3 regions of the Pseudogulbenkiania sp. MAI-1 genome follow, and region 3 is predicted to be linked to each of the others. Evidence: predicted binding sites of a transcription regulator. Region 3 holds the regulator's gene; each other region holds the start of a gene.
What was found. Region 3 encodes FNR, which switches genes on or off when oxygen is low (the NO sensors DNR and NnrR bind a similar motif). Its sites were predicted from a motif close to TTGATNNNNATCAA; they were not measured.
Positions count from the first base shown of each region.

Region 1: a site for FNR is predicted at 4,542-4,555, ahead of PSEMAI1_RS21515 (DUF3149 domain-containing protein). Genes of this name have one in related genera too.
Region 2: a site for FNR is predicted at 4,639-4,652, ahead of PSEMAI1_RS0115510 (adenosylcobalamin-dependent ribonucleoside-diphosphate reductase). Genes of this name have one in related genera too.

Region 1 is NZ_AZUR01000001.1:3,602,741-3,610,157, reverse strand. It holds gene PSEMAI1_RS0116955 (D-2-hydroxyacid dehydrogenase) at 1-377, shown strand, start outside; gene PSEMAI1_RS0116950 (DUF1841 family protein) at 555-1,031, opposite strand; gene PSEMAI1_RS0116945 (glutathione peroxidase) at 1,121-1,600, shown strand; gene trmB (tRNA (guanosine(46)-N7)-methyltransferase TrmB) at 1,655-2,335, opposite strand; gene PSEMAI1_RS0116935 (SDR family oxidoreductase) at 2,452-3,381, opposite strand; gene PSEMAI1_RS0116930 (CDP-6-deoxy-delta-3,4-glucoseen reductase) at 3,419-4,447, shown strand; gene PSEMAI1_RS21515 (DUF3149 domain-containing protein) at 4,634-4,771, shown strand; gene PSEMAI1_RS0116920 (adenine phosphoribosyltransferase) at 4,930-5,487, opposite strand; gene PSEMAI1_RS0116915 (NCS2 family permease) at 5,503-6,801, opposite strand; gene gmk (guanylate kinase) at 6,974-7,417, shown strand, end outside.
Region 2 is NZ_AZUR01000001.1:3,322,592-3,330,008, reverse strand. It holds gene PSEMAI1_RS0115520 (EAL domain-containing protein) at 1-700, shown strand, start outside; gene PSEMAI1_RS0115515 (DUF748 domain-containing protein) at 988-4,308, shown strand; gene PSEMAI1_RS0115510 (adenosylcobalamin-dependent ribonucleoside-diphosphate reductase) at 4,749-7,417, shown strand, end outside.
Region 3 is NZ_AZUR01000001.1:683,931-691,347, forward strand. It holds gene istA (IS21 family transposase) at 1-1,204, opposite strand, end outside; gene PSEMAI1_RS0103120 (inositol monophosphatase family protein) at 1,706-2,494, opposite strand; gene PSEMAI1_RS0103125 (RNA methyltransferase) at 2,635-3,399, shown strand; gene PSEMAI1_RS0103130 (DUF1853 family protein) at 3,377-4,327, shown strand; gene fnr (fumarate/nitrate reduction transcriptional regulator Fnr) at 4,375-5,130, opposite strand; gene hemN (oxygen-independent coproporphyrinogen III oxidase) at 5,263-6,672, shown strand; gene PSEMAI1_RS0103145 (patatin-like phospholipase family protein) at 6,721-7,417, opposite strand, start outside.

The DNA of each region.
Region 1 (7,417 bases), 2.9 Mb from region 3:
CCCTGTTGGCGACGTCGGACGTGCTGTCGCTGCATTGCCTGCTGACCGAGGAGACGCGGCATATGATCGGGGCCGAGGAGCTGCAGCGCATGAAGCCGGGTGCGGTGCTGATCAATACCGCGCGCGGCGGTCTGGTCGACGAAGAGGCGCTGGTGGCGGCGCTCAAGTTTGGTCAGCTGGGTGGGGCCGGCTTCGACGTGCTGACGGTGGAGCCGCCGCGCGAGGGCAACCCGCTGCTCAAGGCGCGTCTGCCGCATCTGATCGTCACGCCACACGTGGGCTGGGCCAGCCACGAGGCGATGAGCCGGCTGGCCGGGCAGTTGGCGGAGAACATCGAAGCCTTCGTCGAGGGGCGCCGGCTGCGGCGCATCGTCTGAGGAGACATCCGAATTCAGGAAGGCATCCGCATCTGGTGCGGGTGCCTTTTTGTTTGGCCTGGCGCGGGTAGGGCGGGATGCGCTGGGGTGTCCTGGCGACAGTATGGCCGGCGGCTGATTTCCGGGTTTGTCGCTGCCGCCAACTTGGACTATCAACTAAAGACCGGGTGGAGCTTGTCAGTCACCGATGTCGTTGGGATTGAGGCGGGGCGTCTCTTCCTCGCCCATGCCGAGCCGGCTTCGCACACAGGAAATGTAGCGGTTGACGTCCGGGCCGCCGCCGTAGCGCTGGGCGTGCCAGATCATCTCGCCCAGGCATTCCATCATCTGGTGCTGGGCGGCGTGCTCGTCGCCCAGGCGCAGGGCCAGCTGGGCGTACAGGGAACGGATGCCGAACGGCTGGTCGATGGAGCGCTGCTCTTCGATCGCCATGTGCAGGCTCAGGTGCAGGAAGGGGTTGGACTCGCCCATGTCCGGCGTCCATTCCTGCTCCAGGTAGCGCTCGGGCTGGCCGACGATGGCATGGTATTCCGGGTGTTCCAGCAGGATGGCCAGCACGATTTTTTCCAGGTCGGTCAGCGTCTCGTTGCGCTGGTGCTTGGACCAGGTGTCGAAGAAGAAACGGCGTGCGTCCTGCCGGCTGGGATTGAACATGGCGATCTACCTGAGGAAAAAACGAAGGGTGCCGCCCACGGCGGCGCCCATGCTGTAGCAATGCCGATTATACGAGACGGAGACCCACCATGACCACGCTCCATGACTTTTCCGCCTGCCGTATCGACGGCAGCCTCGAATCCCTGTCGCGCTACGCCGGCATGGTGGTGCTGGTGGTCAACACCGCCAGCGAATGCGGTTTCACGCCGCAATACACCGGCTTGCAGGAGCTGGCGGTGTATTTCGACGGGGAGGACTTCGCCGTGCTCGGCTTTCCCTGCAACCAGTTCGGCGGCCAGGAGCCGGGTACCAACGACAGCATCGCCCATTTCTGTCAGAGCCGTTTCGGCGTGACGTTTCCCCTCTATGCCAAGGTGGCGGTCAATGGCGAGGAGGCGCATCCACTCTGGCGCTGGCTGACGCGCGCCGACAGCGAACATCCGCAGCCGGTGAAGTGGAACTTCACCAAGTTCCTGATCGATGGCCGTGGCCGGCTGGTCAAGCGCTATGAGCCGGCGGTGCAGCCGCACGAACTGCTCGACGATATCGTCCGTCTGCTGCCGGGCTGATGATACGCTCCGGCCAAGCTCTCGAGCTTGGCCGAAGCGCTTGGATGCCTGCGTTCAGCGGCGCTGGAAGATGATGTCCCACACGCCGTGGCCGAGGCGGATGCCGCGCTGCTCGAACTTGGTCAGCGGGCGGTAGTCCGGGCGCGGCGCGTAGCCGTCGGCGCTGTTGGCCAGCTCGGGGTTGGCCGAAAACACCTCCAGGATCTGGATCGCGTAATCCTCCCAGTCGGTGGCGGCGTGCAGGTAGCCGTCCTGCTTCAGTTTCTTCACCAGCTTTGCCACCAGCGGTGCCTGGATCAGCCGGCGCTTGTTGTGGCGCTTCTTGTGCCACGGGTCCGGAAAGAATATGTGGATGCCGTCGAGTGAGGCGTCGGCCAGCATGTGGTCGATGACTTCCACCGCGTCGTGGCGGATCAGCCGCAGGTTGGTCAGTTCCTGCTCGGCGATCAGCTTGAGCAGGTTGCCCACGCCGGGCGAGTGCACTTCAATGCCCAGGTAATCCTGCTGCGGATTGTTGGCGGCGATTTCCGCCGTGGCCGTGCCCATGCCGAAACCGATTTCCAGGATCTTGGGCGCCTGGCGGCCGAACGCCGCTTCGAGATCGAGCGTCTCGGGGCGGTATTCGATGCCCCAGCGCGGCATGCCTTCGTCCATGGCGCGCTTCTGGGACGGAGTCAGGTGGCCCTGACGCAGCACGAAGCTCTTGATGTGTCGCTGAAAAGCCGGGTTTTCCATGGCTGTCTTTGTCGGAAAAGTCAAAAAAAGCGCGATGTTACCGAATCTGCGGCAAGGTGGCGAGCCATTCCCGTGGCGGCGTGGGCGGTTGTGGCTACCAGCATCTTGCTGTCGCTTCAGGGCATGCCTGGTCGTCGTCGTTGAGGCACATTGGCGGTAGAGGGTTTGCCCTTCCGGGGTGGCGGCAGGGTGGCGAGAAAGTCGTCCACGCGGGGGTAGCGCAGTTGCACGCCCAGTTCCCGTTTCAAGCGCCGATTGTCGAGCCGGCGCGATTCGGCCAGGAACGACCACAGCGCCGGCGAGACCGCGGCCTGCACCTCGGCTCGGGGGAGGCGCGGTGCGCGTGGCAGGCCCAGCGCGTCGGCCAGCCGGTCGTACCACTCGCCCACCGCCAAGGGCTCGTCGTCGCAGGCGTTGTAGACGCGGATGCCGCCGGTGCGCTGCAGGGCCGCCGCGCACAGCCGTGCCAGATCGTCGGCGTGGATGTGGTTGCCGTAGCTGTCTTCCCTGGCCTCGATCAGCGGCGTGCCGTTCAGCAGGCGTGTCGTGGGCAGGCGCTCGGCGGCGTAGATGCCGGGCGTGCGCAGGATCGTCACGCTGGCGCCGCTGCTTCGGGCGAAGGCGCGCAGCCGGTGTTCCGCATCGACGCGACGCTTGGCTCGGGTGCTTTGCGGCCGCAGCGGCGCGGTTTCATCCAGCCACCGTCCCGCAGCATCGCCGTAGACCCCGCTGGTGCTGATATAGACCACCCGCTGTGGTAGACTTTTCGCTTTTGCCAGTGCGCCCAACAACTTGGCGAGGCGCGGGTCGCGCTCGCCGTTGTCCGGTGGCGGGGCGGTGTAGAGCAGGGCGTCGGCCAAGCCGGCCAGACGCGAGAGGCTCGACAGATCGTCGAGGTCGGCCGCTACCGGCTGCACGCCGAGACGTCGTGCCAGGGCGGCCTGTTCCGGCCGGCGCACCAAGGCCAGCAGCCGCCAGTGCGGCGCCAACAGGGGGACGGCCCGGCGCGCCACGTCGCCGAAGCCTGCAATCAGTAGAGTACGCATACAGCGCATTTTAGCGAGCTTAAGGTAGAGTAACGAGATGACTGTTCAAGTCAAAGTGCTCCCGAGTGGACACACCTTCCTGGTCGACGACCACGAAACCATCCTCGAGGCGGCCTTGCGCCAGGGGATCGGCCTGCCCTACGGTTGCCGCGATGGCGCCTGTGGCGCCTGCAAGGGCAAGGTGCTGGAGGGCGAGGTCTGCCAGGATGGCTACCAGGAGAAAGCCCTGCCGGAGCAGGAGCGCGTACAGGGCTACGCGCTGTTCTGTTGCGCCAAGCCGCAAGGCGACCTGACCATCGAGGTGCGCGAAGTCACCGGTATCGGCGACATCCCGGTCAAGACGCTGCCGTGCCGTGTCGAGAAGATCGAGAAGCTGCACGACGTGGCGGTGCTGAAGCTCAAGCTGCCGGTGTCCGAGCGACTGCAGTTCCACGCCGGCCAGTACATCGACATCCTGATGAAGGACGGCAAGAAGCGCAGCTTCTCCATCGCCAACGCGCCGCATGACGACGCTTTCCTGGAGCTCCACATCCGTCACCAACCGGGCGGCTCGTTCTCCGAGTACGTGTTCACTCAGATGAAGGAGCGCGAGATCATGCGCTTCAAGGGGCCCCTCGGGACCTTCTTCCTGCGCGAGGATTCGGACAAGCCGATTGTGTTCGTGGCCAGCGGCACCGGTTTTGCCCCGATCAAGGGTATCGTCGAGCATGCGCTCCATAGCGGCATCACCCGCCCGATGGTGTTCTATTGGGGCGCCCGTACCAAGGCCGACCTGTACATGGCCGGTCTGGCCGAAGAATGGCAGGCCGCCCATCCCCACTTCACCTACATCCCGGTGTTGTCCGAAGCGCTGCCGGAGGACAACTGGGCTGGCCGCACCGGTTTCGTGCACCAGGCGGTGCTGGACGATTTCGCCGACCTGTCGGGCTACCAGGTGTACGCCTGCGGCGCGCCGGTGATGGTCGAGGCGGCACACCGCAGCTTCACCCGCGAACGTGGCTTGCCCGAAGAGGAGTTCTTCTCGGACGCCTTCTTCCTGTCCAAGGACATGGGCGCGAGCAAGTAAGCGCCGATTCCTTCATCCCGAGCACATGGCCCCGGCACCGAACCGGGGCCATTTTTTTGTCTTTTGTGCGGTTTCGTCGCGGAAAAACATGCCTTTGACCTACGTCAATTCCCGATATCGGGTCATGGGTATGATGGTTGGCAGTCAAAGTCATCACGGCGAGTCAACTCGCCACAGGAGGGCAAAGTGGAACTCTGGAAACAACTGTTATCCGACGAGGTGGGGGTCTTGAGTCTCGTCACCATCGTCGTCGCCAGCCTGGTCGTCGGTGTCTGTGTGACGCTGTTCATCCGCAACGTGAAGGAGGAATCGCGCAAGCGCTGACCCGGCAGCTGCTCTCTGCCTAGTTTCCTTGGATTTATGTGTGTGTGCTTGGACGGGTACGGTGGGTCACCGTATCCTCTTTTTTTTGTCCACTTGACGTCAGCAAATGAAAACGGGCCTGGCGGCCAGTTGTCGTGCTCGGCTGAAACCGTCGCCACTCAGTGCCCGGCGTAGGAGCACACGGTAAACAGTTCCAGCCCGCTGTCGCGCACCAGCTGACTCCCGCCCAGTTCCGGCAGGTCGATGATGGCCGCCGCCTCCAGCACCTCGGCACCGAGCTTCTTCAGCAGCTTGGCACCGGCCAGCATGGTGCCGCCGGTGGCCACCAGATCGTCGACCAGCACCACCCGGTCGCCCGGTTTGCAGGCGTCGGTGTGCATCTCCACCGTGGCGTTGCCGTATTCCAGCTCGTACTCTTCCGACACGGTCTTGAACGGCAGCTTGCCCTTCTTGCGGATCGGCACGAAGCCGACGTTGAGCTCGTACGCCAGCACCGAACCGATGATGAAGCCGCGCGCGTCGAGTCCCGCCACCAGATCGACTCCCTCGCCCATGTAGCGATGGACGAAGATGTCGATCAGCACGCGGAAGGTCTTGGGGTTCTGCAGCAGCGGCGTGATGTCGCGGAACATCACGCCCTGTTGCGGCCAGTCCGGCACGGTGCGGATCCAGCCCTTCAGGTAGCTCGAATAATCGAGATTGCTCAGGTTTTCCATGCAGCCGATTCTACCTCAGGCGAAGAACGCCAGTTTGAAGACCCACAGCCCGGCGATCACCAGCACCGCCGGCTTCAGTTCGGCGAAACGGCCGCTCAAGAGCTTGAGCGCGGCGTAGCTGATGAAGCCGAAGGCAATGCCGTCGGCGATCGAGAAGGTGAACGGCATCGCCAGCGCGGTCATCACCGCCGGTGCCGATTCGGTCAGGTCGTCCCATTCGATTTCGGCCAGGCCGCGGCACATCAGCACCGCCACGTAGCACAGTGCCGGCGCGGTGGCGTAGGGTGGCACGGTCTTGGCCAGCGGCGACAGCCACAGGCAGGCCAGGAACAGGATGGCGACCACCAGCGAGGTCAGGCCGGTGCGGCCGCCGACGGCGGTGCCCGCCGCGCTCTCGATGTAGGCCGTGGTGGACGAGGTGCCCATCACCGCACCGACAGTGATGGCGATCGAGTCGGCCATCAGCGCGCGTTTCAGGCGCGGCAGCTTGCCGTCCTTGTCCAGCAGGCCGGCGCGGTGCGACACGCCGATCAGCGTGCCGGTGGTGTCGAACAGGTCGACGAAGAAGAACACGAAGATCACCCCGAGCAGGCCGGCGTTCATCGCGCCTTGCAGATCCATCTGCATGAAGGTCGGCGCCATGCTCGGCACGGCGGCCACGACGCCGCCGAATTTCGAGAGGCCGAACATGATCGACAGCGCGGTCACTGCCAGGATGCCGAGGATGATCGAGCCGGGCACCTTGCGGTATTCCAGCGCCACGATGATGAAGAAGCCGAGGATGGCCAGCAGCGTGGTGGGGCTGTGGATGTCGCCCAGGGTCAGGTAGGTGGCCGGATGCGCCTTGATCACCCCGGCGTTCTTCAGTGCGATGATGGCCAGGAACATGCCGACGCCGGCCGAGATGGCGAACTTCAGCGAGCGCGGGATGGCGTTGACGATGGCTTCGCGCACCTTGAACAGGCTGACCGCGAGGAACACGATGCCGGAAATGAACACCGCGCCCAGCGCCGTCTGCCACGGTACGCCCATGCCGCCCACCACGGTGAAGGTGAAGTAGGCGTTGAGCCCCATGCCCGGTGCCAGCGCGATCGGGTAGTTGGCGACCAGTGCCATGATGCCGGTGCCCAGCGCGGCGGCGAGGCAGGTGGCGACGAACACGGCGTCCAGGTTCATGCCGGTTCCCGACAGGATCAGCGGGTTGACCAGGATGATGTAGGCCATGGTCAGAAAGGTGGTGAAGCCGGCGATGACCTCGGTCCGGACCGAGGTGCCGTGTTCCTCGAGCTTGAAGAAGCTGTCCAGCAGCGACATGAAAAACCCCTCGAAATAGCATATTGGTTTGATTAAGCTGCGCATTTTGCAATAGCGGCGGAGGACTGGCTAGTCCCGGCACGGCACAAGCCTGGCCGGGGAACGTCTTAACCGCTTGAAAGGCTTGTGGTATCCTGAAAAATTATTCTTTTGGCGCAGGATGCACGCTCTCATGGTTCAGCCCAGCGGCAACATTTACATCGTTATCGCCCCCTCGGGCGCCGGCAAGACCACGCTGGTGTCGGCCCTGCTGGCGGTCGACCCGGCGGTGCAGCTGTCCGTTTCCTATACCACCCGCGCACCGCGCGAAGGCGAGGTGGACGGAACGCATTATCATTTCGTGAGCAAGGAGCGGTTTCTTGCCATGATCGAGGCGGGGGATTTCCTCGAACACGCCGAGGTCTACGGCAACTACTACGGCACCAGCGCGGCCTGGCTGCGCGAGAAGCTGGCCGAAGGCCGCGACATCCTGCTGGAAATCGACTGGCAGGGCGCCGAGCAGGTGCGTGCGCTGTTCGACAAGGTGATCACCATTTTCATCGCGCCGCCCTCGATCAACGAGCTGGAGCGCCGCCTGCGCGGCCGCGCCACCGACAGCGAGGAGGTCATCCAGCGT
Region 2 (7,417 bases), 2.6 Mb from region 3:
CCGGCTGATTTCGCCGTTCGAGTTCATCCCCGTCGCCGAGGAAACCGGGCTGATCCGCGAGATCGACCGCTACGTGATCCGCGCGGTGTTCCGCCAGGTCGAGGAATGGCGCGCCGAGGGGCTGGACCCCGGCGAGGTGGCGATCAACATCTCAGCCTTCAGCCTGCAGGAAGCCGGCATCGTGCCCTATATCGCCGCCGAGATCGAACGGCGCGGCCTGCCGCCCGAGGGCATCAAGCTCGAGGTCACCGAGAGCCTGCTGATGAAGAACGTCGACACCGCGCAGCAGGTCATGTCCGAACTCAAGGCGCTCAACATGAAGTGGTCGATCGACGACTTCGGCACCGGCTACTCGGCATTGAGCTACCTGCGCCGCTACCCCTTTGACCAGCTCAAGATCGACAAGAGCTTCATCGACGACGTCAACGTCAACCCGGAAAACGCCTCGGTCACGCGCGCCATCATCAGCATGGCGCGCTCGCTGCGCATCGCCGTCATCGCGGAGGGAGTGGAGAACCGCGAACAGCTGGGCTTCCTGGCCGAAGCCGGTTGCGACCAGATCCAGGGCTATTACTACTCGCCGCCACTGCCGCCCGAGGCCTGCCGGCAATGGCTGATCCACCGTGGTCCGCCCAGCCAGGCCGCCGCGTCGACCAACCCTGCGCGTATCACCAGCGGCAGCGACGCTGCCAAGGACTGATCGCGTCCAACTCCCCCCGCCTGCTGCCGGGGCGCTCCCTGGACCCTCGCATCCGGCTCGGCGCAGGCCGATGGCAGAGCCGTGCCGGCGGCAGGGAACAATCTTGCCGCAAACCAGTCCCGTCATATCGGTGATAAGACACCCGGCTCGGGCGTGCCGCTGCCAGCGCGCCCGTCTGGAGCAGCGCTGCGCGGGTTGGGGTAGCCCGGCAGGGCACGGGCCGTCGCTGAAATCGGCCGAGCAGGCTGTCATAATGAGAACGAAAACAAGAAGGGGCGTATTCCGTGGTGGAAAGTGAACAAGTCAAGGGTGTGGTCAAGCGGCGCCGCTGGCCCTACTGGCTGGGCGGCGGCGCGGTGGCGCTGGTGGCCGTGAGCTGGGGGACTCTGGCCTGGGTGGTGCCGGACGTGGCGCGCAACGCCGCCGCCGACTGGGCGGCAGGCAAGGGCCAGCAGCTCAGCATCGGTGCACTGAAGATCGAGCCGTGGTCGATGAAGGTGGAGCTGGGCGACGTGCGCCTGGCCGAAGGCAACGGCGCGCCGCTGTTCTCCGCCAAGCGGCTGGTGCTCGATGCCGAACCCTCCGCGCTGTTCCTCGGCCGCTGGCGTGCCGCGCTGGTGCGGCTGGAAGCGCCGCACTGGTCCGTCGAGCGCAACGCCCAGGGCGAATGGAACTGGGCGCGCTTCGTCAAGGCCGTGAGCGGCCCGGCCAAGCCCGCTCCCGAAGAAAAAAGCGAACTGCCCAAGCTGGTGCTGGACCTGATCCAGCTCGACGGCGGGGAAGTGCGCATGGTCGACCGCTTCGGTGGCGAGACCCGCTCTTTCGACCTCAAGCCGGTCAACCTGACGCTGAGGGACCTGAGCACGCTGCCGGTGGAGGGGGGCTACACCCTCACCGCCGCGCTGGGCGACGGCACCCAGCTGGCCTGGAAGGGCAACGTGCGGCTGCAGCCGCTGCAATCGTCCGGCGAGGCCAAACTCGACAAGCTGACCCTGGCCAGCGTCTGGCCCTACGTCCAGCCGTTCTTCCGCACCGCCGCGCCGCAGGGCGAGCTGGCCGCCAGCGCACGCTACCAGTTCGACCTGAGCGGCAAGACGCCGCAACTCACGGTGGCGCCGTTCAGCGCCACGCTCAACAATCTGCGCCTGAGCGCGCCGCAGAATGGCAGCGTGCTGGCCTTGAAACAGGTTTCGCTCGAAGGCGGCCGCTTCGATCTGGCCAGCTCCAGCGTCGATATCACCCGCTTGCGCCTTGCCGACGGCGAACTCTCCGCCCAGCGCGACCGAGCCGGTCAGCTCGACTGGCTCACCGCGCTGCCGCCGGCCAAGCCCGAAGCGGCCCCGGCGCAACCCTCGCCGTGGCAGGTCAAGGTCGGCGAAATCCGCGCCGAGAACTGGCGCTACCGCTTCGGCGATGCCGGTTTCACCCGCCCGCTCGACGTGCAGGCCGCCATGCCGCTATTTAGCACGCAGCTCGCCGTCGGCCCCAAGGACGGCGTGGTGTTGAACAAACTGACCGCGCAGCTCGCCGACATCGGCGTCGGCGCGGCCGGCAGTGCGCCCGCCATCAAACTGACCTCGGTCGCACTGGCCGACAGCGAGGTGCAACTGGCCAAGCATGACGTCCGCCTCGGCGCGCTGACGCTGGGCGGCTTGGTCGCCGACGTCGAGCGCAACCGGCAGGGCGCCATCAATCTGCAGCAACTGTTCACCCCGCTCGCCAAGGCCCCGGCCGCGAAGCCGACGGACAAGTCGAGCGACGCCCCGGGCTGGCAGCTGCACTACCCGACGGTGACGCTAGACAAGGGTCAGCTCAACTGGCTCGACCAGACCCTGCCGACCCCGCTGCGCACCGCCTTGAGCGACCTCTCCGCCAGCGTCACGCCACAGGACTCGGGCGCGCTGGCGCTGGACCTGAGTGGCCGGCTCGCTTCCGGGCGACTCGGTGCCAAGCTGACGGTGCAGCCGGACAGCGCCACGCTGAGTGGCAAGATCACCGCCGACGCCGTGCCGCTGGCACCGTTCGCCCCGTACGCCCTGACCGGCACCGTGCTGAAGCTGGCCGGCGGCAGCCTGTCGGCCAACCTCGACGTCGACGTTGGCAGCAAGGGTTGGAAGGTCGGCGGGCAGGGCGCGCTGAACCGCTTCTCGCTGCTCGAGCCCAACAACCGTCAGCCGCTGCTGGCCTGGCGCCAGCTCGCGCTCAACGGTATCACCGCCAGCGGCGGCTCGCCGCTCAAGGTGCAGTTGCGCGAGGTGCGGCTCAGCGACCCGGTGGCGCGGCTGATCCTCAACCCGCAGCGCCAGCTCAACGTCAGCAACCTGCTGGCGGGCAAGCCTACTGCGGCGGTGCCGGCTTCTGCCCCCACGCCTGCCGCTGTCCCGGCCAAGGTCGGGACGAAGGCCAAACCGGCTGCCGGCAGCGCACCGCTGGTCGAAGTGCGCACCGTGCACGTGCAGGGCGGCGACATCGAGTTCGCCGACCTCGGCATGAAGCCCAGCTTCGCCACCCGTATCCACCACCTGCGCGGTTCGGTGCAGGGGCTGTCGAGTCAGCCGGGACGGCGCGGCACGGTGACGCTGGACGGCGACGTCGACCAGTACGGCGACGTGCGCGTGCGCGGCGCGCTGGCGCCGCAGGCCGTCACCGACGACACCGACATCACGCTGGCCTTCCGCAACATCCCGCTCACCAGCCTCAACCCGTACTCGATGAACTTCGCCGGCTGGAAGGTCAACGACGGGCGTCTCTCGGTGGACCTGCGCTACCTGCTCGACAAGCGCCAGCTCAAGGCCGACAACCGCGTGGTGATCGACTCGATCCAGCTCGGCGAGGAAGTCGACCAGCCCGGCGTGACGAAGCTGCCGCTGCGCCTCGCTGTGGCGCTGCTGGAAGACAGCGACGGCCGCATCGACCTCGACCTGCCGATCAGCGGCAGCCTCGACGACCCGCAGTTCAGCTATGGCCGCGTGGTGTGGAAGGCCTTCGTCAACGTCGTCACCAAGATCGTCACCGCGCCGTTTAGGGCGCTGGGCGCGTTGATGGGCGGCGAGGGCTTCGACGAAGTGCGTTTCGTCGCCGGCGAGGCCAACGTGGCGCCGCCCGAGCGCGAAAAGCTCGACAAGCTCGCCGCCGTGCTGGCCAAGCGCCCGCGCATGACGCTGCAGCTCGCCGGCACCTACGACCCGGCGGTGGAAACACGCGAACTGGCGCGCGCCCGCATCGACCGCGCCATCCTGCAGGCCGCCGGCCACAAGCTCGAAACCGGCGAACCGCTGCCCCTGCCCGACCTGGCCGACCCGGCGGTGCAATCCGCCGTGAAGAGCGTGTACGGCCAGCGCATCGGCCGGCTGAAGCTGGTCCAGCGCGTGCTCTCCCTGCCGGACAACGTGGCGCGCTACAAGACGCTGCGCGACGAGCTGATCGCCGCCGAGCCGGTGGCCGAGGCCGAATTGAAAGCGCTGGCGCAGGCCCGTGTTGCGGCGGCGCGCCAGGCCATGCTCAAGACCGACCCGGCCCTGGCCGAGCGGCTGACCGTCGGCGAAGTCAAGCGGGTCAAGGCCGACGGCGACGGCGTGGCGCTCGCCATCGAACTGGGCAGCCGCTGAGCGCGCTGGGAGGCATCTAGAAACGTAGTCCATTTGTCATCATCGGCGTAGCATGGGGGCAGGCAGCATTCCTGCGCGACGTATTCCTTCGCAACGCTGCGCTACCTTGCTCAGTCAAGCTAGCCTCGCTCAGTCAGTGCCGTAACCCATCGATGATGGGGTTGCGCTACGCTCTACCTACCCTATGGACTGACGGGGGCATGGGCTGTCATTGGCGTAGGATGGGTGCTGGCACAAGGTGCCGTAACCCATCGATGATGGGTTACGCTACGCTCCACCCACCCTACGGGACGGGGCGCTCGCGACGAATGTTTCAGCCACCGACGGAGCTTGACCAACATCAACGCCCGGCCGCGCCGGATGGCGTGAAATGCCGGTTTTGCTGCACCGAATGCCAGTTATGGAAGGGGGGAGTTGTGAAACAGGAAAACGTGGCCGCCATGAGCGAACAAGCCATCTCGCGAGAAGTGCTGCTGGAAAAGTACGCCAAGGGCGACGAACAAAGTGTCGCCGACGTGCGCCGCCGTGTGGCGCGCGCGCTGGCCGCCATCGAGGCCGATCCTGGCCGTTTCGAGGCGCCGTTCTTCGACGCGCTGCAACGCGGCTTCATCCCAGGCGGGCGCATCAACTCCGCCGCCGGCACCGAACTCAAGGCCACGCTGATCAACTGCTTCGTACAGCCGGTGGGCGACGCCGTCAGCGAGAACGAAGGCGGCAAGGTCGGCATCTACGAAGCGCTGCTGCAAGCAGCGGAAACCATGCGCCGTGGCGGCGGCGTCGGCTACAACTTCAGCCGCATCCGCCCCAAGGGCGCCCGCGTCAAGGGCACCCACAGCCGCGCCTCCGGCCCGGTCTCCTACATGCGCGTGTTCGACCGCAGCTGCGAAACGGTGGAATCGGCCGGCTCGCGGCGCGGCGCGCAGATGGGCGTGCTCAACATCGAACACCCCGACGTCGAAGAATTCATCCACGCCAAGGACCAGGGCGACCTGCGCAACTTCAACATCTCGGTCGGCGTCTCCGACGCCTTCATGCAGGCGGTCGAGGCCGACGGCCCGTGGCAGCTGGTGCACGCCGTCGAGCCGGCCAGCGACGCCTTCCCCGACGCCTTCCGCCGCGACGACGGCCTCTGGGTGTACCGCACCGTGCGCGCCCGCGAGCTGTGGCGCCAGATCATGGAATCCACCTACGACCACGCCGAGCCGGGGGTGCTGTTCCTCAGCCAGATCAACCGCGACAACAACCTCAGCTACTGCGAAGTCATCGAATCGACCAACCCCTGCGGCGAGCAGCCGCTGCCCGACTACGGCTGCTGCGACCTCGGTTCGATCAACCTCGCCGCCTTCGTCGAACACCCGTTCACGCGCCGCGCCCGCTTCGACTTCAAGGCCTTCGAGACCGTGGTGCGAAGCGCCATCCGCATGCTCGACAACGTGCTCGACCTCACCGTCTGGCCGCTGCCCGAGCAACAGCGCGAGGCCCAGGCCAAGCGCCGCGTCGGCCTCGGCTTCACCGGCCTGGGCGATGCGCTGATCCTGCTGCAGATCGCCTACAACAGCCCGCAGGGGCGGCAGATGGCGGCCAAGTTCGCCGAAACCATGCGCGACGCCGCCTACGATGCCTCGGTCGACCTCGCCATCGAGAAGGGCGCGTTCCCGCTGTTCGACGCCGACCAGTACCTGGTCGAACCGCACTGCGCCAGCCGCCTGCCGGACGCCATCAAAGCGCGCATCCGCCAGCACGGCATCCGCAACTCGCATCTGCTCAGCATTGCCCCCACCGGCACCATCTCGCTCGCCTTTGCCGACAACGCCTCCAACGGCATTGAGCCGCCGTTCTCGTGGTACTACACCCGCAAGAAGCGCATGGCCGACGGCTCGCAGCAGGAATACCGTGTCGAAGACCACGCCTACCGGCTCTATCGCCTCAATGGCGGCGATGTCGAACAACTGCCGCCGTACTTCGTCTCGGCGCTGGAAATGAGCGCGCTCGACCACATGCAGATGGTCGCCGCCGTGGCCCCGTACATTGACACCGCCATCTCCAAGACCGTCAACGTGCCGGCCGACTATCCCTTCGAAGACTTCGAGCACCTCTACCTCGAAGCCTGGAAGGCCGGCCTCAAGGGCATCACTACCTACCGCCCCAACAGCGTGCTGGGCTCCGTGCTGTCGGTCGAACCGGCCAAGGCCGCGCCGCAAGACCTGTCTGCCAGCCAGGAAGGCGACCCGGACCGCCGCATCGCGCTCGTCAGCACCCCGAGCCCGGCGCTCGCCAGCCTCAAGTGGCCGCACCGCCCGCGCCTGAAGGGCGGCAACCCCTCGTGGACCTACATGATCGAGCACGAAGACGGCGCCTTCGCCGTGTTCGTCGGCCACGTCGAAAACGGCCACACCCAGCCCTTCGAATGCTGGGTCAACGGCAACGAACAACCGCGCGGCCTGGGCGCGCTCGCCAAGACCCTGTCGATGGACATGCGCTGCCGCGACAAGGCCTGGCTCGCCCTCAAGCTCGACGCGCTGGCCCAAACCATGGGCGACCGGCGCTACACCCTCGAACTGGGCGAGCGCACGCTCTACGCCAGCTCCGCCGCCGCCGTGCTGGGCCAGGTGGTGCGCCACCGCGTCGAACAGCTCGGCGCGCTCGACATGAACGCCGACGACACCACCCCGGTGATGGACGCGCTGTTCGCCAAGAAAGAACCCAAGACCGGCACCGACGGCACCATGAGCTGGTCGGTGGACGTCAGCAACCCGCAAACCGGCGACGACTTCGTGCTGTTCCTGAAGGAGCTGGTGCTGCCCGACGGCCAGCGCCGCCCGTTCTCGATGTGGCTCGCCGGCAGCTACCCGCGCGAGCTCGACGGCCTGTGCAAGATGCTGAGTCTCGACATGCGCGTGATCGACCCCGCCTGGATCGGCCTGAAACTGCGCAAGCTGCTCAACTACGCCGAACCGCAAGGCGATTTCTTCGCCCGCCTGCCCGGCAGCGACAAGTCGCAGAGCTGGCCCTCCACCGTCGCCTACGTCGCGCGCCTCCTGATCCACCGCTTCGCCATGCTGGGCTTACTCACCGAAGACGGCGTGCCGGTCGAAAACATGGGCGTGAT
Region 3 (7,417 bases):
CGACCAATTCCTCATACTCTGCCAGCGGGCGCAGCAAAGCGCCGCCGTGTGGCGGGACCGGCTCGGATAGCGGCGGCACGACCCCAAGCAGATGGGCGCGGTCAATTTGCCGTCCGCGACTGCCGGCCAACTCGGCGTGATGCGCTACTTCCTGGCCGGCGTAATGGACCGTCACCGTGCCTGCTCGTACAGCGACCGTGACCATCTCGCCGATCAGCCGCCAGGGCACGCTGTAGGCATTAGTATCGAGCTCGACACAGCCTTCGGCATTGACGCGACGGATCAGCTCCCGCACTTGCAGGAACGGCACTATGCCGGCAACAGGACGCAGATGCGGACGTTCGCCGTCGAACCGCTCCTTGGGCGCCATGCCGGTCGTCCCGTGGATGCGGGTATCGGCCACCTCCCGCTGCCAGCGGGTCAAGTGAGCCTCCAATGCGGCCCAGCTCTCGAATGTGTAACCGGCGATAGCATTCTTCTTCACATAGCCAACGCCGTTCTCGGTCTTGCCCTTGGTGCGCGCACGGAACGGCGCGCAGGCCTTCACGCGCACATCCCAATGCCGGCAGAACGCCTCGAAGCGGCTGTTGAAGCGGACCTGCCGGGTCTGCATGTCGTGCTCGACCACGAGGGCCTTGGCGTTATCGATCAGCAGAGTCTGCACCCGTCCACCGAAGTGCTCGAACGCCGCTTCGATACCGCCAAACCAAGCACTCTGCCGTTCGTGACGGAATGGGCAAACAAAGCCACGGCGCGAGTAGCCAAGCGTCGCCACGAACAGGTACACACGCACCAGTTCGCCACCGATCTGGATGCGCACTTGGCCGAAGTCGATCTGCATCTGCTCGCCAGGAGCAGTCTCGAACCGGATCGTCGCTCGCCGGCTGGCTTCAAGCTCCTGCCGATATGGCCGGCAGGCGCGTTCAACGGTGCGCAGGCTGGTGGCAATACCGTGTTCCTTAGCCAGTAGCTGACGCACCACGTCGCAGTTGCCCTTGTGCGTTAGAAACTGCTCACGTAGCCAGGCCTCGTGCCCGGTGAGCACGCCGCTGCGTTGCGGCTGCTGGTATGGCACCGGGCCGCCGGCACGCAAATAGTGCCGCACGGTATTTCGGGCGATTCCCAGCGTCTTGGCAATCCGCTTCGCCCCCCAGCCGGATTGCCCCAGTCGAACGATTGCCGTTACTGCTTCCGGCTCCAACATCTCCCGTACTCCACAAACCTCACGGGGTACAGGATGACTCGCTGAATACTGCGTTTCCAACGACTGCCTCCTTGCAAACAAGGGGGTCAGTTCTTCGTGTCGCTAGGGGGTCAATTTACGATGTCGCCTGACAGACGCCGGGCGACGTTAGCGCCCGGCTAGTTTCCGCCGCGCCTCGCCAGCCTCCAGCCTGACGGAGACAAGCGGCGGTGGGCTCGCCTTTGGGGGTGAAGGGGGAGTTTGGCGACGCAAACTCCCCCTTCCCGTCCGCCGGGCGGAACCGGCTCCCCACTCCCTCACCAGCTTCCCCACGAGCCAAAACATGACCGACGCAACCAATCCGCCCGTCTGTCGGGTGGAACCGGCCCCCACACCCTCGCCAGCGATATCGGAAAAAGCGAGCGGATGGTTCGACAAGAGCCGAAACGCCCACGGCAGAAACAACAACGCCCCGCCAGCGAACCGACGGGGCGTTGCAGAACGACACCGAGAACCGGGGGATCAACCCACGTGCGGCGCCAGCGTATGCAACAACTGCGCCAACACCTTCGGGCTGCCGGCCACGATGTCGCCCGACTCCAGCCAGCCATCCTCACCCTTCAGATCGGTCACGATGCCGCCGGCTTCCTGCACGATCAGGCTGCCCGCCGCAATGTCCCACGGCTTCAGATTCAGCTCCCAGAAACCGTCCACGCGGCCGCAGGCCACGTTGCACAGATCGAGCGCGGCCGAACCCTCGCGGCGCACGCCGGCGGTCTTGCCCAGCACATCCTTCAGCATGCCCAGGTACTGGTCGATGTAGCTCTGATCCGTCACCGGGAAACCGGTGGCGATCACGCACTCGTTCATGGCGATGCGCTTGGAAACGCGGATGCGGCGGTCGTTGAGGAAAGCGCCGACGCCGCGCGAGGCGGTGAACAGATCGTTGCGGTTGGGGTCGTACACCACGGCCTGCTGGATCTGGCCCTTGTGCATCAAGGCGATCGAGACCGAGTACTGCGGGTGGCCGTGCAGGAAGTTGGTGGTGCCGTCGAGCGGGTCGATGATCCATTCGAACTCGGCGTTGCCCAGGCCTTTGGCGCCGGACTCTTCTGCTAGAATCCCATGCTTGGGGTAGGCGTCGAGAATGGTCGAGATGATCGCCTCTTCGGCGGCGTGGTCGACTTCGGAAACGAAATCGTTGTTCTGCTTCTTCTCGACGCGGATGGTGTCGACGTTGTGCGACGCGCGCTGGATGATGCCAGCAGCGCGACGGGCGGCTTTCACCGCGACGTTGAGCATGGGATGCATTGACGGCCTCTAGTAAAGACACAGCTCCGGCTTTCCCGGTGGGGAAAATCGTCGCTGGAAACAATCTGGGTTAAGGAACGAAAAAACCCGGCTCGTGGGCGGGCTTTTGATAAGCCGTCCATTTTAATGCGAAATTGCCAATGAAGAAACCCGAAGTCCCTGATTTTTTGAAGAACATTCGTGTCGTGCTGGCGCGTCCGAGCCATCCGGGCAACATCGGCTCGGCGGCGCGGGCGATGAAGACCATGGGCTTGTCGCGGCTCTACCTCGTCGAGCCCAAGACCTTCCCCAGCCCCGAGGCCGAGACCCTGGCCTCCGGCGCGGTCGACCTGCTCGAGCACGCCGTGGTGGTCGGCACCCTGGCCGAAGCCCTGTCCGACGTCACCGTGGCCTGCGCGCTGACCAGCCGCCGGCGTGAGCTGACCACGCCGCTGTCGACGCCGCGCGAGACCACGCCCGAGCTGGTGGCGCGCGCACGCGACGGCGAGCAGGTGGCGCTGGTGTTCGGCAACGAGACCTTCGGCCTGTCGATCGACGAAGTCGAGCTGTGCAACCGGCTGGTGACTATCCCCGGCAACCCCGAGTACTTCTCGCTCAACCTGGCGATGGCGGTACAGGTGATGACCTACGAACTGTTCAGCCACACCGGCGTCGGCGTCGACTACCTGCGCGCTGACGCTGAGAGCGCCACGCGCGACGAGGTGGAAGGCTTCTGCGGCCACCTCGACCAGACCCTGGCCGACATCGGCTACTACGAGCGGCGCAACGGCGAGCGCCTGATGCGCCGCCTGCGCACGCTGTTCAACCGCGCCAACCTGCTGCGCGAAGAAGTCGACATCCTGCGCGGCTTCCTCAAGCAGGTGCAGCGCGTGGCCCATCGCGATGACGGCCGGCGCGAGCAGTAGCACCTTCTACCTGCCCTACGCGCACCCGGCGGTGCGCGATCTGGCTTTTCTATTGACGGCGCCGGCGCCCTGGCTCACCGGTGCCGACATCCTGCCCGAGCGCCTGCTGGGCGATGCCGGCCCGGCGCTGTTGGCCGAACTCGATCACGATCCCCGTTCCCTGGTGGACTGGCTTTCCGCCCGTCCGACCACCCGTCTCGGCCGCTATGCCGAAAACCTGCTGGCGTTCTGGTTCCAGCACGTGCCGCACATCGAGTGCGTGGCGGCCAACCTGCAGGTGCAGAACGGCCAACTGCGCACCATCGGCGAATTCGACTTCCTGCTGCGCATCGACGGCGAACCGTGGCACCTCGAAACCGCCAGCAAGTTCTACCTGATGCTGGGCGAGGGGCGCCATACCCTGGTCGGCCCCAGCCTGCGCGACGCCTGGGCGCTGAAGGCCGCCAAGCTGCAGGACCAGCTCGCCCTGTCGCGCCACGAAGCGGCACAGCCGCTGCTGCCGGACGGTTTCGCCGGCTGCCGTGCCGGTGCGCGCCTGGCGGGCTGGCTGTTCTACCCGCATGCGGTCTTGCTGGAGCCGCCGCTGGCGCCGGACCCGCTGACCGGCTGGGCGCGGCCGCTGCTGGCGCCGTGGCCGCGGCGCTCGCTGGAGTCGCGCTGGGTGTGGCTGCCGCGGCTGCGCTGGCTGGCACCGGCGCGGGTGGAGGAGGCGGAAACGCTGGAGGAAGACACGCTGCGCCGCCATCTGGCGGCGGCGGAAGCGCCGCAACTGGTGGCCGAGGTGCTGCCGCTGGCGAACGGCGGCTGGGAAGAGGTGGCGCGCGGCTTCGTCTGCCCACCCTCCTGGCCGCCGCCGGCGCGGCTGGCCGAACTGCTCGACGCGGTGCACGAACTCGCCCTCGGCAAGCCGGTGAACGGCGCGCTCTGACCGCCCCGGCGGCCTGACGCCGCCGAAATCGGCGATTCAGGGAGGGCTCAGTGGCCCGGAGTGGGATGGGCGTTGGCGCAGCCGGCGACCAGCTGCTTGAGCTGCTCGGGCTGCAGCAGCTGGATGTGCTTGTGGTCCACCGAGAGCCAGCCCTGCTGCTGGAACTTGGACAGCGTGCGGCTGACCGTCTCCAGCTTGAGCCCGAGGAAGCTGCCGATCTCCTCGCGGCTCATGCGCAGGATGAAATCGTTGGCCGCGAAGCCGCGCACCGTCAGACGCTGCGACAGGTTGAGCAGGAAGGCGGCGAGCCGCTCCTCGGCCTTCATATTGCCCAGCAGCATCATCACGTTGTGGTCACGCACGATCTCGCGGCTCATCAGCCGGTAGAAATGGTGCTGCAGCGAGGGAATCTCCAGCGCCAGGTTCTGCATGCGGTTGAACGGCAGTTCGCACACCTCGCTGTCCTCCAGCGCGATGGCGTTGCAGCCGTGCACGTTGGCCGAAATGCCGTCCAGGCCCATCAGTTCGCCCGACATGTGAAAGCCGGTGACCTGTTCGCGTCCGTCCTGGCTGGAGATGCAGGTCTTGAAGAAGCCGGTGCGCACCGCGTACAGCGACTTGAAGCCTTCGCCGTTGCGGAACAGCGCCTCGCCGCGCTTCAGGCGCCGGCTCTGACGGATCACCGCATCCAGTCGCGTCATTTCCTCGCGGTTCAGTCCCAAGGGCAGGCACAGTTCGCGCAGCGTGCAGTTGGAGCAGGAGACCTTGAGCGCTTGCAGGGGAACAACAGTCGAGTCAGTCATGCGGGATTCTGCTTGTGTTAAGTAAGCCTTGATGTTGATCAAAGCGTTGGGCCTTGATATCGGTCAAAGCGTTTGCGGGTGGTTTGTCGCAAATTTACCAGCCCACCACTGGTTTTTCCATCGCGAGACATCATGAACGCCACCCACCACCCGTTTTCACCGACGCGCTGCGAATTCGACCGCGCCCTGATCGCCCGTCTGGACGGCGCCGGCCCGCGCTACACCTCGTACCCGACCGCCGACCGCTTCACCGACGACTTCACCGCCAAGGACTACCGTCACTGGCTGCAGCAGCGCCGCATCGGCGCCAACAGCGGGCCGGTGTCGCTGTACGTGCACCTGCCGTTCTGCAACACCGTCTGCTACTACTGCGGCTGCAACAAGATCATCACCAAGGACAAGAGCCGCGCCGACCGCTACCTCGATTACCTCGAGAAGGAGGTCAACCTGGTGGCCGACGTGCTGGGCCAGCGCGAGAAAGTCATCCAGCTGCACTTCGGCGGCGGCACCCCGACCTTCCTGTCGGACGAACAGCTGGAGCGGCTGATGGGAATACTCCGAACCCGCTTCGAATTCTTGGCGGAGGGAGAATATTCCATAGAGATAGATCCGCGCAAGGTCACGCGCGAAACCGTGCTGCATCTCGCCCGCCTCGGCTTCAACCGCATGAGCGTCGGGGTGCAGGATTTCGAGCCGCGCGTGCAGCAGGCGGTCAACCGCATCCAGAGCGAGGAAGAGACGCGGGTGGTGATCGACGCCGCGCGCGAGGCCGGCTTCCGCTCGGTCAGCGTCGACCTGATCTACGGCCTGCCGCTGCAGACGCAGGCCTCGGTGGCCGAAACGGTCGACAAGGTCATCGCCATGGGGCCGGACCGCATCGCGCTCTACAACTACGCCCACCTGCCGACCGTGTTCATGCCGCAGCGGCGCATCAACGAGGCCGATCTGCCGCTGCCGCCGGTCAAGCTCGACATCCTGCAGCACTCGGTGGAGCAACTGTCCGCCGCCGGCTACGTGTTCATCGGCATGGACCACTTCGCCAAGCCCGAGGACGACCTTACCGTGGCCTTGCGCCAGGGCCGCCTGCAGCGCAACTTCCAGGGCTACTCGACGCACGCCGACTGCGACATGATCGGCTTCGGCGTGTCGTCGATCGGCAAGGTCGGCCCCTGTTACAGCCAGAACGAGAAGGATCTCGAAGGCTACTACGCCGCGCTCGACGAGAACCGCCTGCCGGTGCTGCGCGGCATGGTGCTGGACGGCGACGACATCCTGCGCCGCTCCATCATCCAGGCGCTGATGTGCCGCTTCGCGCTGTCGGTGGAGGCCATCGAGCAGGTGCACGGCATCGTCTTCGCCGACTATTTCGCCGCCGAGATGCCGGCCATCCGCGAGTTCCAGCAGCAGGGCCTGCTGACCTTCGACGGCGACTTCCTGATGGTTGAGCCCAAGGGACGCTTCCTGATCCGCAACATCGCCATGGCCTTCGACCGCCACCTGCGCGAGCGCCAGACGAAGGCGCGCTACTCGCGCACCATCTGAGCGGGGCGCGACTCCGGGGGCGGGCTCTTGCCGCCCCTGTGCCGTGCCTCAGTGGATGCGCCGCAACAGCCGCATCGTGCTTTTCTGTCCCACCGCCTCCCCATGGTCCTCCAGCCAGGCCTGGGCACGCTCGCGTCCGGCGGCGAACAGCTCCTGCACCAGACCGTGATGCGGCGTGAGCTTGCTCAGGCTGTCGAGCTGGCCGGTGGTGGCGTCCGCATCGATATGGTGCAGGCGCAGCCGGCGCAGGTGCCGCTCCAGCCGGCCCAGGCTCAGCAGGCTCTTGTCGGCCTCGCGCTTGGCGATGGCCAGCCCCTGCAGCTCGGTGTGCAGCGACGAGCCGAAGCTGATGTCGTTGAGGCGGCGGTCGACGTGGCCCGCGCTGTCGGGCGTCTCCTCCCAGCGCTGCGGCACCAGCGTCACCAGCACGATGTCGCTGGCTTGGCCCTGGTAGGCGAGCGGGAACAGCGGCGGATTGGCGGTCAGCCCGCCGTCCCAGTAGGCCTCGCCGTCGATATGGACAGTGTGGTGCAGTTGCGGCAGGCAGGCGGAAGCGAGCAGATGCTCGGTGCTCAGCTCATGGGTGTGGAACAGCTTGAGGCGGCCGCTGTTGACGTGGGTCGCGGCGATGAACAGCTGGATACGGCTGCTGCGCAGCCGGGTGAAATCGATGCTGGCGTCGATCAGCTCGCGCAGCGGGTTGTAGTCGAACGGGTTGAGCTGGTCCGAGGTGAGGACGCGCGAC